Regions from separate parts of the Pseudoduganella sp. genome, predicted to be linked through region 2. Evidence: predicted binding sites of a transcription regulator. Region 2 holds the regulator's gene; each other region holds the start of a gene.
The links. Region 2 encodes NrdR, which represses ribonucleotide reductase genes. Its sites were predicted from a motif close to CACNANATNTNGTG; they were not measured.
Positions count from the first base shown of each region.

Region 1 (4,639 bases), on a different contig from region 2:
TCGAACGAGGTCTTGATATCGAGGCCGACCCAGTCCAGCAGCGGCAGCACCGAACGCAGGCGCTCGGGATAGATGCCCGCCGTATGCAGCCCGATCTTGAAGCCGAGCGCCTTCACCTCGCGCATGGCGTCCTCCAGCGCCGGGTCCAGCGTCGGCTCGCCGCCCGAAAAGACCACGGCGTCCAGCAGGCCGGCCCTGCTGGCCAGGAAGGTGCGCACATCCTGCCAGGGCATCAGCCCCTCGCTGGCGCGCGGCTGCAGGTGCGGGTTGTGGCAATAGCCGCAGCGCCAGGGGCAGCCCTGGACAAAGACCACGGCCGCCAGCTCGCCCGGATAGTCGGTCGACGTGAAGCGCGCATAGCCGCCGACCTTGAGCCCGCGTTCAGCCATTGTCCGGCCGCTCGACGAAACAGGTGCGCTCGCGGAACTCGCCCTTCTTGCCGATGTTGAAGGACGAGTACGGGCGGTGGTAGCCCATCACGCGCGTCCAGATTTCGCAGGGCTGGCGTTCCTCGTCGCTGAGTTGGATGGCCGGCGATGGATGGGTGTCGTGCTTGGTCATGCGATCTCCTTGAGAAGTTTGCGTGCGATGATCTCTTCATCGCACTTGGGACAGAATTCGTGCTTGCCGCTCAGGTAGCCGTGTTTCGGGCAGATCGAGAACGTCGGCGTGACGGTGATGTACGGCAGGCGGAAGCGGCCCAGCGCGCGCTGCACCAGGCGGCGGCAGGCATCGGCGCTGGACACCTGCTCGCTCATGTACAGGTGCAGCACGGTGCCGCCGGTGTACTTCCTTTGCAGCTCGTCCTGCCGCTCCAGCGCTTCGAACGGATCGTCGGTGAAGCCGACCGGCAGCTGCGACGAGTTGGTGTAGTACGGCATCTCCGGCGTGCCGGCCTGCAGGATGTGCGGCAGGCGCGCGCGGTCTTCCTTGGCGAAACGGTAGGTCGTGCCTTCCGCCGGCGTCGCCTCCAGGTTGTACATATGGCCGGTCTCCTCCTGGAATTCCAGCATGCGCGCGCGGATATGGTCCAGCAGCCGCAGCGCCAGCGCGGCGCCCGCTTCCGTGGTGATGTCTTCGCGGTCGCCGGTGAAGTTGCGGATCATCTCGTTGACACCGTTCACGCCCAGCGTCGAGAAGTGGTTGCGCAAGGTGCCGAGATAGCGTTTGGTGTACGGGAACAGGCCGCCATCCATCAGGCGCTGGATCAGCGCGCGCTTGATTTCCAGGCTGGCCTTGCCCAGCTCGAGCAGCTGGTCCACGCGGGCCAGCAGCGCCGCTTCATCGCCCGCATGCAGGTAGCCGAGGCGGGCGCAATTGAGCGTGACCACGCCCAGCGAACCGGTTTGCTCGGCGGAGCCGAACAGGCCGTTGCCGCGCTTGAGCAGCTCGCGCAAGTCCAGCTGCAGACGGCAGCACATGGAACGGATCATGTTCGGCTTCAGTTCCGAATTCACGAAGTTCTGGAAGTACGGCAAACCATAGCGCGCCGTCATCTCGAACAGCAGCTGCGCGTTCGGGCTGTGCCAGTCGAAGTCGGGCGTGATGTTGTATGTCGGGATCGGGAAGGTGAAGGCGCGCCCCTTCGCGTCGCCTTGCATCATCACCTCGATGTAGGCGCGGTTGATCATGTCCATCTCGGCCTGCAGGTCGCCGTACGTGAAGGGCATTTCCCGGCCGGCGATCAGCGGCACCTGCTCCCGCAGGTCTTCCGGACAGGTCCAGTCGAAGGTCAGGTTGGTGAACGGGGTCTGGGTGCCCCAGCGCGAAGGCACGTTCAGGTTGTAGATCAGCTCTTGCATGTACTGGCGCACCTGCTCGTACGTGAGCCCGTCGTTGCGCACGAAGGGCGCCATATAGGTATCGAAAGAACTGAACGCCTGCGCGCCGGCCCACTCGTTCTGCAGCGTGCCGAGGAAGTTCACGATCTGGCCGATCGCGCTGGACATATGCTTGGGCGGACCCGACTCCACTTTGCCCGGCACGCCGTTCAAGCCTTCGTTCAGCAAGGTGCGCAGCGACCAGCCGGCGCAGTAGCCGGCCAGCATGTCCAGGTCGTGGATGTGGAGGTCGGCGTTGCGGTGCGCCTGCCCCACCTCCGGCGGATAAACGTGATCGAGCCAGTAGTTGGCGACCATTTTCCCGGAGATGTTGAGGATCATGCCGCCCAGGGAATAGCCCTGGTTGGCGTTGGCGTTTACACGCCAGTCGAGCTGCTGCAGGTATTCGTTGATCGACGATTCGACGTCCACCGTGGTCTTGGATTTCATGTTTTCACCACTACATATTGTGCGAAACGAAATATTACACACTAAATGTAGTGAGGATACCCTGCGCCGCGGCGATTATTTGATTTTCTTGATCCAGATTAAGTCCGGCGCCGCCGCTGGCGCTACTGCATATGCAGCAGGTCGTGTTCGGACATCTCTTCCCGCGCCGGCACCTTGCGCGGCAGCGTGAGGATGACGGTGGTCCCTTTGCCCTGTTCCGATTCGATGTGGATGGTGCCGCGCAGGATGCCGGTCACCAGGTTGTACACGATATTCATGCCCAGCCCGGAGCCGCCCTGCCCCATCTTGGTGGTGAAGAAGGGATCGTAAATCTGGTGCAGGGTGCGCGGGTTCATGCCCACGCCGTCGTCGGCGAAGCGCAATTCCACCGACGCCTCGTCCACCTCGCCCACGCTGATCGTGATGTGTCCCTGCTCGCGGCCTTCGAACGCGTGCATCAGGGCGTTCTGAATCAGGTTGCTCAGCACCTGGCCCACGCTGCCGGGATAAGAGACGAAGCTCAGCGTCTCCGGCATGTTCACCTTGACTTCGCAGTTGGCGCGCCGCAGCTGGGCCGAATAGGTGGCCAGCGTATCGTGCACCACCCCGTACAGGTTGAACGAGCGGCGCTTGTCGGACGTCTGGTCCACCGCCACCTGCTTGAACGAATGGATCAGGTCCGCCGCCCGCGTCAGCGAATTGGTGATGATGGAACAGGCCATGCGCGCATCCTTCAAATGCGTGTCGAGCGCGGAGCGCTTGATGCCGCCCTCGCCCAGCTGGCGCTCGAAATCTCGGCACATATCGCTCAGCGCCGTCGCTGTCAGCAGGCTGTTGCCGATCGGCGTATTGAGTTCATGCGCAATGCCCGCCACCAGCGCACCGAGCGACGCCATCTTCTCGGAGGTGATCAGGCTGGCCTGCGCCTGCTTCAGCGTCAGCAGCACCGCCGACAGGTCCTTGTGCGCGTTCTCCACATTGGCCTTTTGCAGCGCCAGCTCGGTCAGGCTGCGCTCCAGGCCATGCTTGGTATCGACCAGCGCCGCCTCGGTCTGTTTGCGTTCGGTGATGTCGATGATGACCCAGACGCAGCCCTTGCGCGCATCCTTCGGGTCCAGCATGCGGCCATTCACCATGCACCACAGCTTCTTGCCGTTGGCGCCCACCAGCTCCAGCTCGAAGTGCATGTTGCCGCCCTCGGGGCCAATGGCAAACGGGTCGCCGTGGCCGGCCGTCAGGACCGAGCTGGAACGCCCGGCCAGCTCGCCCGCCTGGTAGCCCATCATCTCTTCCAGTCCGCTGTTGCAGCGCACGATCACGCCGTCCACGATCAGGCCAATGCCGACGATGGCACTGTCCTGCAAGGCGCGCAGCTCGTCCGCCGTCACGCGCAGCTTTTGCGCCAGCACGCGGCGCCGCTGCAGGGTCATGATCTGCGCGCCGATCAGGGCGCTGATCACAAAGCCGGCCAAACCGATCACGGAAATCAGCACATAGTCGCGGCCATAACGCGCGCCCTCGTGCCCTTCGAAGCTCATGGTCCAGCGCCGCTCGCCTACATCGAGCGGGATCTTCGCCGTCAGGCCCGGCAGGGCCGGCAGGCGCTTGCCCGAGCCCACCTTGCCAAAGCTGTCGAACAGCAGGTTATCGACCGAGGGCGCCATGCCGCCGCCGCCGTGCAGGTAGCCGCCATCGTTGATGCTGATGTACAGATGCTGCAGCATGGGGCTGTCGATCACCTCCGACATCAGGTCGTTGACGCGGAAGACGATGGCGACAAAGCCGATCAGGGCGGCATCGCGCTCGGCCTCCGTCAGCAGCGAGGCGCCGCGCTTGTAGATCGGCGCGCGCGCCACGAAGCCGGGCTGGCCGCTGTTGTCCTGCACCAGGGTGATGCGCTCGGTGGCCACCACGCGGCCGGTCGCCTTGCCCAGTTGCAACGCCTGGTAATGCGGCGGCAGTGCAGCCAGGTCGAGGCCAAAGGCATTTTCATTGCCCTTCATCGGCTCGTTGTATTCGATCAGGTAGTGCTCGGCGCGCACCGAGGCCGGGTGCACCTTGTAGTCGGGATAGCCGCCCGACTGCAGGCTGTCGTCGGCGCGGATGCGCGCGGCATAGGCGTCCAGCTGGGCCGACGGCACGCGCCGCACGAACTGGATGGCCTGGAAACCGGGATAGCGCCGCTTCAGGTCCAGCTCGCGCACATAGCGGCTGAACTCCAGGCGCGACACATCGTCATCGACCGCGAACACACCCTTAATGCTCAGCAACATGTCGAAGTAGGTTTGCAGGCGCACCTGGGTGTCGCGCGAGATCTTTTGCGTGTCGCGCTGGAAGGTTTCGCTGGTTTGGCGGTCCTGCACATCCAT
Region 1 is NZ_JAYSCO010000035.1:24,921-29,559, forward strand. Features, by position in the region: gene ACE3TQ_RS16600 (anaerobic ribonucleoside-triphosphate reductase activating protein) at 1-389, opposite strand, end outside; gene nrdD (anaerobic ribonucleoside-triphosphate reductase) at 382-561, opposite strand; gene ACE3TQ_RS16610 (ribonucleoside triphosphate reductase) at 558-2,270, opposite strand; gene ACE3TQ_RS16615 (CHASE domain-containing protein) at 2,393-4,639, opposite strand, start outside.
Region 1: a site for NrdR is predicted at 2,279-2,292, ahead of ACE3TQ_RS16610 (ribonucleoside triphosphate reductase). Genes of this name have one in related genera too.

Region 2 (4,639 bases):
CAGCACATCGACTTCACGCCAATCAGCGGGCAGGGAAGCCAGGGCGGCCAGGATAGCCGACTTATCGGTCACATCCAACTTAACCGGCAACAAGTTCGGACCCAATTCCGCCGCCAGCGCCTCCAAGCGCTCAGTCCGGCGCCCAGCCGCGATAACGCGATGCCCATTCCGCACAAAAACGCGCGCCATCGCGGCGCCAAAACCAGCGGTAGCGCCGGTAACTAACACGATCATGGTCGAACTCCCAATATTGAAGCGCTGATTGTAGGCCAAAACCGGCCAAAACCGGTGCCAGGTCTGTCATTCGGACAGCCAGACCAATTCTTTGATCTTTCTCAATACGCGTTTCAGGCCATTTTTGCGTATTGAGAAAGATCAAAGGATAGCGCTAGCTGTCCGAATGACAGACCTGGCACTGGTTTGGGCACTGGTTTGGGGCGGTTTTCCGGGGAAAACGGCACAACCGTTGCCGTTATCTGCTACTTAACTTACAATCTTGGCTCCATTACTGTCTCACGTAACTGGCGAAAAACTAGCTGGCGCTTGCGCTGCTGGTGAGAGGTGGGCAACCACCGGGGAACGTGAGATCTCAAACAGCCGTTCGCCTGGGCAGCCACGATGGAAACGTGCGTTTCGGCTGCCCTGTCACTTTTTGGCTCCCGATTCGATCCAATCTGCCTTAAAAAACTGGAGTAATTTCATGTTCGCAAAAGATCACACCCTCGCCAACGTTGACGCGGAGCTGTTTGCCGCTATCCAGAACGAGAACAAGCGCCAGCACGACCATATCGAGCTCATCGCTTCGGAGAACTACACTTCGCCAGCCGTGATGGAAGCCCAGGGCTCCCAGCTGACCAATAAGTATGCGGAAGGCTATCCAGGCAAGCGTTACTACGGTGGCTGCGAAAACGTCGACGTCGTGGAACAGCTGGCCATCGACCGCGTGAAGCAGCTGTTCGGCGCGGAAGCGGCGAACGTGCAGCCTAACTCGGGTTCCCAGGCTAACCAGGGCGTGTTCTTTGCCGTGCTGAAGCCGGGCGATACCATCATGGGCATGTCGCTGGCCGAAGGCGGTCACCTGACCCACGGTATGGGCCTGAATATGTCCGGCAAGTGGTTCAACGTCGTTTCCTACGGCCTGACCCCGGAAGAGGATATCGATTACGACGCCATGGAAGCCCTGGCCAAAGAGCACAAGCCTAAGCTGATCATCGCTGGCGCGTCGGCTTTCTCGAAGAAGATCGATTTCGAGCGTTTCTCCAAAGTCGCTAAGGCTGTCGGCGCCTACTTCATGGTCGATATGGCCCACTACGCTGGCCTGATCGCCGCCGGCCTGTATCCGAACCCAGTGCCGCACGCTGACTTCGTAACCTCCACCACCCACAAGTCCCTGCGCGGTCCGCGCGGCGGCATCATCCTGATGAAGGCGGAGCACGAGAAGATCATCAACTCGGCAATCTTCCCAGGCATCCAGGGTGGCCCGCTGATGCACGTGATCGCTGGCAAGGCGGTGGCGTTCAAGGAAGCCCTGTCGCCAGAGTTCAAGGCCTACCAGCAGCAAGTGGTGAAGAACGCTGACGTGCTGGCCAAGACCCTGATCAAGCGCGGCCTGCGCATCGTGTCCGGCGGCACCGAGTCGCACGTGTTCCTTGTCGACCTGCGCGCCAAGAACCTGACCGGTAAGGAAGCGGAAGCGATCCTGGGCCAGGCGCACATGACCTGCAACAAGAACGGTATCCCGAACGATCCGCAGAAGCCATTCGTGACTTCCGGCATCCGTCTGGGTTCGCCAGCCTTCACCACCCGTGGCTTCAAGGAAGCCGAGGCGGAGCAGGTGGGTAACCTGATCGCCGACGTGCTGGATAACCCGCACGACGCAGCAACCATCGAGCGCGTGAAAGCGGCTGTGAAGGTGCTGGCTGATAAATTCCCTGTTTACGCCTAAGCGGGCGGTTGGTACTATCAAGGCGCCGGATCGCAAGGTCCGGCGCTTTTTCATTACATAATAAGAGACGCTCTATCCCATGAAATGCCCGTTCTGCCAGCACGATGATATCCAGGTCCTCGACACCCGCGTGTCGGAGGAGGGGGACGCCATCAAGCGGCGCCGGCGCTGCGTCAATTGCGATAAGCGTTTCACCACTTGGGAACGCATCGAGCTGACCATGCCTTATGTGGTCAAGAAGAACGGCAGCCGTACCGAGTATTCGGCCGATAAGCTGCGCGCCAGCCTGATGCTGGCCCTGCGCAAGCGTCCGGTGGCGGCGGAGTCGGTCGATAAGGCGGTGGCGTCGATCGAGGAGAAGCTGCTGACCAGCGGCCAGCGTGAGGTCGATTCGGTCTACGTCGGCGAACTCGTCATGGCTGAGCTGAAGCGTCTCGACAAAGTGGCCTATATCCGCTTTGCTTCCGTCTACAAAAACTTCGAGGACCTGGCGGAATTCCAGGATGCGATCGAAGAAGTTGGCGACGGTCAAGAGCTCAATCCCAAGGCTTGATATTCCTCAAATCCGCGTGACCGCTGCTGGCTAATGTGAACAGCAGGGGAGGGCTGCGCCATGCGTCGTCCAACTGCGGGATTCACTATGGTGGAAGTGCTGGTCGCTGTGCTGTTGCTGGCCGTGGGGCTGGTCGGCGCGCTGGCGATGCAGGCACACGCCATGCGCACGCGCCAGGAGTCGGCCTTGCAGACCGAAGCCCTGCAAGCGGCTGCCACGCTCGCGGACCGCATCCGGGCCAACGCTACGCAGTCCTCCGCCTACCTTGGCTTTGAATTCGATGCGGCACTGGCGGCGCCTGGTCCGGTGCCGGGGGAGGCGGCTGCGCCGGGCGCCTGTAGCGATGCGCCCTGCGATGCGGCGGCCCTCGTGCAGCGCGAGCTGGATGAGTTCCGCTTGCATCTCCAGGCCAGCCTGCCGTCCGCCCGCGCCGTCGTTTGCCGCGATGGCGCCGCCGCGATGCAGTGGGCTTGCAGCGGAGGCGCGGAGGCACCCATCGCCATCAAGATCGGCTGGCGCAGCCAGCAGGCGGGGAGCACCGTGCCGCAGTTCGCCTTGCGCGTTGCGGCGTCGGCGCCCGGTGCGCCGCCCGGCCCTGCGCCTGAGGCTTCGCCCGACGCGCCGCCGACCGGAGGCGAGCCATGAGGCGCCGTCAGCGCGGCGTGGCCGTGGCCGAAGTTGTCATCGCCATGACCTTGAGTCTCCTTGTTACCCTGGTGGCGGCGACGCTGCTGCATGCCTCCAACCAGGATTTCCAGTTCAACGGGGCCAATACGCGCATCGACGACAATGGCCGGTTCGCCCTTGCCATCATCGGCCAGGCTGTGCGCCAGGCCGGTTTTCCCGGCGAACCCGACGCGGTTGCAGGCCCGTTGCCTCCGCTGGCGGTGGAGGGGCGCGACGATGCCAGCGTGGCCACAGGTGCGGCGGGGATGGGGACGCCGCAACCATCGGTGAACGGTAGCGATGTACTGGCCATCCGCTTTTCGTCCGCGGCCATTGCGGGCGCGGGCGCCAAGGCGGGCAGCGCGATGCTCAATTGCGCCGGCTTTCCTGCCGATCCGGGAGAGTGGGCCTGGAGCATTTTCTACGTCGCCAAGGCCAGCGACGGGGTGGCGGAACTGCGCTGTAAATACAAGAGTGAACATAGCTGGGGTGCCGACGCCGTGCTGCGCGGGGTGGATGCCTTCCATGTCCTGTATGGCCTGGATACGGATACGCCGCGCGACGGCATCCCCAACCTCTACCTCACCGCCAGCGCCATCGATGCGCGCGATGCCGCCTTGCCGCCGGCGGAGCAAGCCTTGCAGCCCAACTGGCGTCGCGTTGCCAGCGTCCGTATCGCTTTGCTCTTGCACGGCGAGCGCGGCTCCCGTCCGGGCCCGCTGCTATCCAGTTATGCGCTGCTGCCGGGCGACGATGCGGCCGCGTTGGTCGATGAGGCGAGCCTGCCGCCGGCAATGCGGCACCGTGCGCGCCGCATCTTCGGTACTACGGTCGCGCTGCGCAATCCTTAGGAGCCTGCCATGCGCCACTACAAGCAGCGCGGCGTCACGCTTCCCGTCACGTTCCTGCTGCTGCTTGCCGCCTTGACGCTGGGGGCGTCGGCGGCGCACACCGCCATGCTGGGCGAGAAGGCCGCCCGCGCTGAGCGTGACCGCTTGATCGCCTTCCAGGCTGCGGAGGATGCCATGATGGATGCAGAACGCGATATCAATGCGGGTCTCAGCGTGCCGGTCGAAGTGTCGCCAACGGGTGCCGGGGCGGATGGCCCGGCACCTGCGCCGGCCTGGCAAACGGTGGACCTGGCCGGCGACGGCGGCACGGAGTACGGTGCCATGACCGGCGCGGCGATGGACGTGGGGGAGGCGTCTTTGCCCTTCCGCCGCCCGCGCTATCTGGTCGAGCGCGTCACCTATACGCCGCCGGGCAAGCCGCCAGCCCACTATTACCGCGTGACTGTAATTGGTTTCGGCACCCGCCCGGGTTCGGAAGCTGTGCTGCAGGCCAGCTTCCAGCCGCCTTTGCCCGTGCGTCGCCATAGCTGGCGCGAGATCATGGACTGGCAGGCATTGCACGATGCAGCGGACGCGGGGGACGGGCAATGAAGGCCGCCAGCAGCAAAGGCGAAAGCCTGTTCG
Region 2 is NZ_JAYSCO010000007.1:6,018-10,656, forward strand. Features, by position in the region: gene ACE3TQ_RS04905 (SDR family NAD(P)-dependent oxidoreductase) at 1-234, opposite strand, end outside; ZMP/ZTP riboswitch at 508-618, shown strand; gene glyA (serine hydroxymethyltransferase) at 701-1,945, shown strand; gene nrdR (transcriptional regulator NrdR) at 2,025-2,498, shown strand; gene pilV (type IV pilus modification protein PilV) at 2,559-3,143, shown strand; gene ACE3TQ_RS04925 (PilW family protein) at 3,140-4,015, shown strand; gene ACE3TQ_RS04930 (pilus assembly protein PilX) at 4,025-4,606, shown strand; gene ACE3TQ_RS04935 (type IV pilin protein) at 4,603-4,639, shown strand, end outside.

Region 3 (4,639 bases), on a different contig from region 2:
ATGAGGTGCGCAACCCGCTGTCGGCCATCGGCCACGCCAATTCGCTGCTGGAGGAGGACCTGCAGGCGCCGGTGCACAAGCGCCTGCTGAAGATCATCAGCGACAATGTGGCGCGCGTGAACCGCATGGTGGAGGACATCCTGCAGCTGTCGCGCAAGGCGCAAAGCCACCATGAGCCGATGGAGCTGGAAGCTTTCCTCAACGAGCTGAAGGCCGAATTCGACGAAACCCATAAGCTGGACAGCAAGATCCTGTGCCTGGGCGGCATGCAGCAGGTGACGGTGCGCTTCGACCCGCTGCACCTGCGCGAAGTGCTGATCAACCTGCTCAACAATGCGGTGCGCTATGCCAGCGGCACGCCGTCCAGCATCCGTGTCTTCATTGTCAACACGCCGGGGCGCCAGCTGGAGCTGCACGTGCAGGACGACGGCCCGGGCATTTCGCCCCAGGTGCGGGCCCACCTGTTTGAGCCGTTTTACACCACTTCCAGCAAAGGCACGGGCCTGGGCCTGTATCTGGCGCGCGAATTGTGCTTGAATAACGATGCCATGCTGGATTACGAACACCGCTTCGATGCCGGCATGACAGAGGGCGGGGCGCGCAAGTCGAGCGGCCGCTTTGTAATTACATTTGCGAAAAATACATGACTTCTCCACGTGTCCTGGTCGTTGACGACGAAGCCGACCTGCGCGAACTGCTGGAAATCACCTTGCTGAAGATGGGGCTGGACGTGGACAGCACAGAAACCCTGCAGCAAGCGCGCCAGCTGTTTGCCGAAAAAGAGTACCAGCTGGTGCTGACCGACATGCGCCTGCCCGACGGCCTTGGCCTGGAACTGGTGCGCGAAGTGACGGCCAGCGGCAAGAACGTGCCGATCGCGGTGGTGACCGCCTTTGGCAGCGCCGACAACGCCGTGGTGGCGCTGAAGGCCGGCGCCTTCGACTATGTCAGCAAGCCGGTGCAGCTGGACCAGCTGCGCGTGCTGGTGCAGTCTGCGCTCAAGCTGACCGACCAGGCCCCGGCGGCCGCCCCGGCGCGCGGCCCGCAGACCAGCCGCCTGCGCGGCAGTTCGGCGGCGATCCAGTCGCTGCGGGCACAGATCGCGCGCCTGGCGCGCTCGATGGCGCCGATCGCCATCAACGGCGAGTCGGGCAGCGGCAAGGAACTGGCGGCGCGCGAAATTCACGCGCAAAGCTCGCGCGCCGACAAGCCTTTCATTGCCGTCAACTGCGGCGCCATCCCGGAAGCGCTGATGGAGGCCGAGTTCTTCGGCTACCGCAAGGGCGCTTTCACCGGCGCCGCCGACGAGCGCGACGGCTTCTTCCAGGCCGCCAACGGCGGCACCCTGATGCTGGACGAGGTGGCCGACCTGCCGCTGGCCATGCAGGTCAAGCTGCTGCGCGCCATCCAGGAGCGGCGCGTGCGCAAGATCGGCGCCACCTCGGAGGAACCGGTCGACGTGCGCATCATCAGCGCCACCCACAAGAACCTGGAAAAACTGGTGGAGGACGGCCTGTTCCGGCAGGACTTGTTCTACCGCCTGAACGTGATCGAGCTGCGCCTGGCGCCGCTGCGCGAGCGGCTGGACGACCTGGATGAGCTGATCGACGCCATCCTGGCGCGCCTGGGCACCTTCGAGCACAAGGCCGTGCTGGGTCCGGGCGTGCTGGAAGTGCTGAAGGGCTACAGCTTCCCCGGCAATGTGCGCGAGCTGGAAAACATCCTCGAGCGCGCGCTGGCCTTCTCCAACGATGGCGTGATTTCCGCCGAGGACCTGGCGCTGAAAGGCGGCACGCTGCCGCCGCCCGCCGCCGCGCCGGCGCCGTCCCCGGCCGTGGCAGCGCCCATCGCTGCCGCACCGGGCGCCCCGGCCCCGGCCAGCGCGCCGGCTGCGCCGGAGGCCGACGAAGCCGGGCAGGCCGGTGCCGGCGGCGATCCCGGCATGCCGCCGCTGCCGGTGTTCGACGTCCTGCCCAGCAACCTGCCGGCCTACCTGGAAGCGGTCGAGCGCGACATCATCACGCGCGCCCTGGCGCAAACCAACTACAACCGCACCCAGGCTGCCCAATTGCTGGGCATCAGCTTCCGCCAGCTGCGCTACCAGATGCAGAAACTGAACATCCAGGACCCGAGTTAGGGGTCCCGGGCGGCGGACCGGCGGCGCGACCCCGGTCCGCGGTTTCGACTATAATCCCGGTCCGCCGCGAAATTCCCTTCATTGTTGTAGCGTTTTTGCCAACGCACAACTCCCTGCTGCGCTGCAACATTGCATACTAAATCAGCAAACAAAAAGCTGTGTTAGTGCTCGCTCACCGCCGATCGCCTGTGTTGATCGGGGAATGCAAAAGTCAATAAGAAATCGTGGTCGAAACGAAAAAATTTCATCTTGTACGAACCGGTCCGTCTCACTACAATTAGTGGACAGAATTCGATGGTTCACTAGATATAGTGGTCATAAACAAATACTGAATACGCGGAGCATAAATGCAATCTACTCAAGACATTTCCATCACCCAGGCGCCACAAGTGCCTGTTTCCGCTGGTGAAACCGCCGGCGGCGTCGCTGTTTCCGCCGCCCAGATGGCCGATTACCGCATCATCCGCCGCAACGGCGCCGTGGTTGCGTTCGAGCCATCCAAGATCGCCGTGGCCATGACCAAGGCGTTCCTGGCGGTGAACGGCGGCCAGGGTGCGGCCTCCGCCCGCATCCGCGAGCTGGTGGAAGAGCTGACCAACAATGTGGTGGCCGCCCTGATGCGCCGCCAGCCAGCCGGCGGCACCTTCCATATCGAAGACGTGCAAGACCAGGTGGAACTGGCCCTGATGCGCTCGGGCGAACACGATGTGGCGCGTTCCTACGTGCTGTACCGCGCCAAGCACATGGAAGAACGCCGCCTGAAGAAAGAGGCAGCCGGTGCCTCCGCGACCGCAGAACCACAGATCAATGTGACCGAGAACGGCGTGTCCCGTCCGCTGGTCATGCAGGAAGTGCGCGACCTGATCGGCGCCGCCTGCAAGGGCCTGGAAAAGCACGTCGATGCCGACGCCATCCTGGCCGAAACCGTGAAGAACCTGTACGACGGCGTGCCGGTCGAAGAACTGCACAAGTCCGCCATCCTGGCTGCCCGCGCGCTGATGGAAAAGGACCCGGCCTACTCGCAAGTGACCGCGCGCATCCTGCTGCACACCATCCGTAAGGAAGTATTCGGCAAGGAAGTGCCGCAAGCCGGCGCCGCCGCCGCCTACATCGAGTACTTCCCGCAGTACATCGCCAAAGGCATCGCCGCCGAACTGCTGAACGAAGAACTGGGCAAGTTCGACCTGGCCAAGCTGGCCAAGGCCCTGGTGGCCGACCGCGACCTGCAGTTCGGCTACATCGGCCTGCAAACCCTGTACGACCGCTACTTCCTGCACGTGCGCGATGTGCGCATCGAAATGCCGCAGGCCTTCTACATGCGTGTCGCCATGGGCCTGGCCCTGAACGAGACCGACCGCGAAGCGCGCGCCATCGAGTTCTACAACCTGCTGTCGACCTTCGACTTCATGTCGTCGACCCCGACCCTGTTCAACTCCGGCACCCAGCGTTCGCAGCTGTCCTCCTGCTACCTGACCACCGTGTCCGACGACCTGGAAGGCATCTACGACGCCATCAAGGAAAACGCACTGCTGGCCAAGTTCGCCGGCGGCCTGGGCAACGACTGGACCCCGGTGCGCGCCCTGGGCGCCCACATCAAGGGCACCAACGGCAAATCGCAAGGCGTGGTGCCGTTCCTGAAAGTGGTGAACGACACCGCCGTGGCGGTGAACCAGGGCGGCAAGCGCAAGGGCGCGGTCTGCGCCTACCTGGAAACCTGGCACATGGATATCGAGGAATTCCTCGACCTGCGCAAGAACACCGGCGACGACCGCCGCCGCACCCACGACATGAACACCGCCAACTGGATTCCGGACCTGTTCATGAAGCGTGTGATGGAAAAGGGCACCTGGACCCTGTTCTCGCCATCCGACGTGCCTGACCTGCACGACAAGTTCGGCAAGGAATTCGAAGAAGCCTACCTGGGCTACGAAGCCAAGGCCGCCAACGGCGAACTGCGCCTGTTCAAGAAGATCGAAGCGCTGGACCTGTGGCGCAAGATGCTGTCCATGCTGTTCGAAACCGGCCACCCATGGATCACCTTCAAGGATCCGTGCAACATCCGTTCGCCGCAGCAGCACGTGGGCGTGGTGCACTCCTCGAACCTGTGCACCGAGATCACCCTGAACACCAACGCCGACGAAATCGCCGTCTGCAACCTGGGTTCCGTGAACCTGCCGGCGCACATGAAAGAAGGCAAGATCGACCACGTCAAGCTGCAGAAGACCATCCGCACCGCGATGCGCATGCTGGACAACGTGATCGACATCAACTACTACGCCGTCGAGAAAGCACGCAACGCCAATATGCGCCACCGTCCGGTCGGCCTGGGCGTGATGGGCTTCCAGGACTGCCTGCACATGATGCGCGTGCCATACGCCTCGATGGAAGCGGTGAACTTCGCCGACACCTCGATGGAAGCGGTGTGCTACTACGCCTACCTGGCGTCGACCGAGCTGGCGGAAGAGCGCGGCCGTTACGAATCGTACGAAGGCTCCCTGTGGT
Region 3 is NZ_JAYSCO010000011.1:1,621-6,259, reverse strand. Features, by position in the region: gene ACE3TQ_RS07575 (PAS domain-containing sensor histidine kinase) at 1-647, shown strand, start outside; gene ACE3TQ_RS07570 (sigma-54-dependent transcriptional regulator) at 644-2,137, shown strand; gene ACE3TQ_RS07565 (ribonucleoside-diphosphate reductase subunit alpha) at 2,485-4,639, shown strand, end outside.
Region 3: a site for NrdR is predicted at 2,438-2,451, ahead of ACE3TQ_RS07565 (ribonucleoside-diphosphate reductase subunit alpha). Genes of this name have one in related genera too.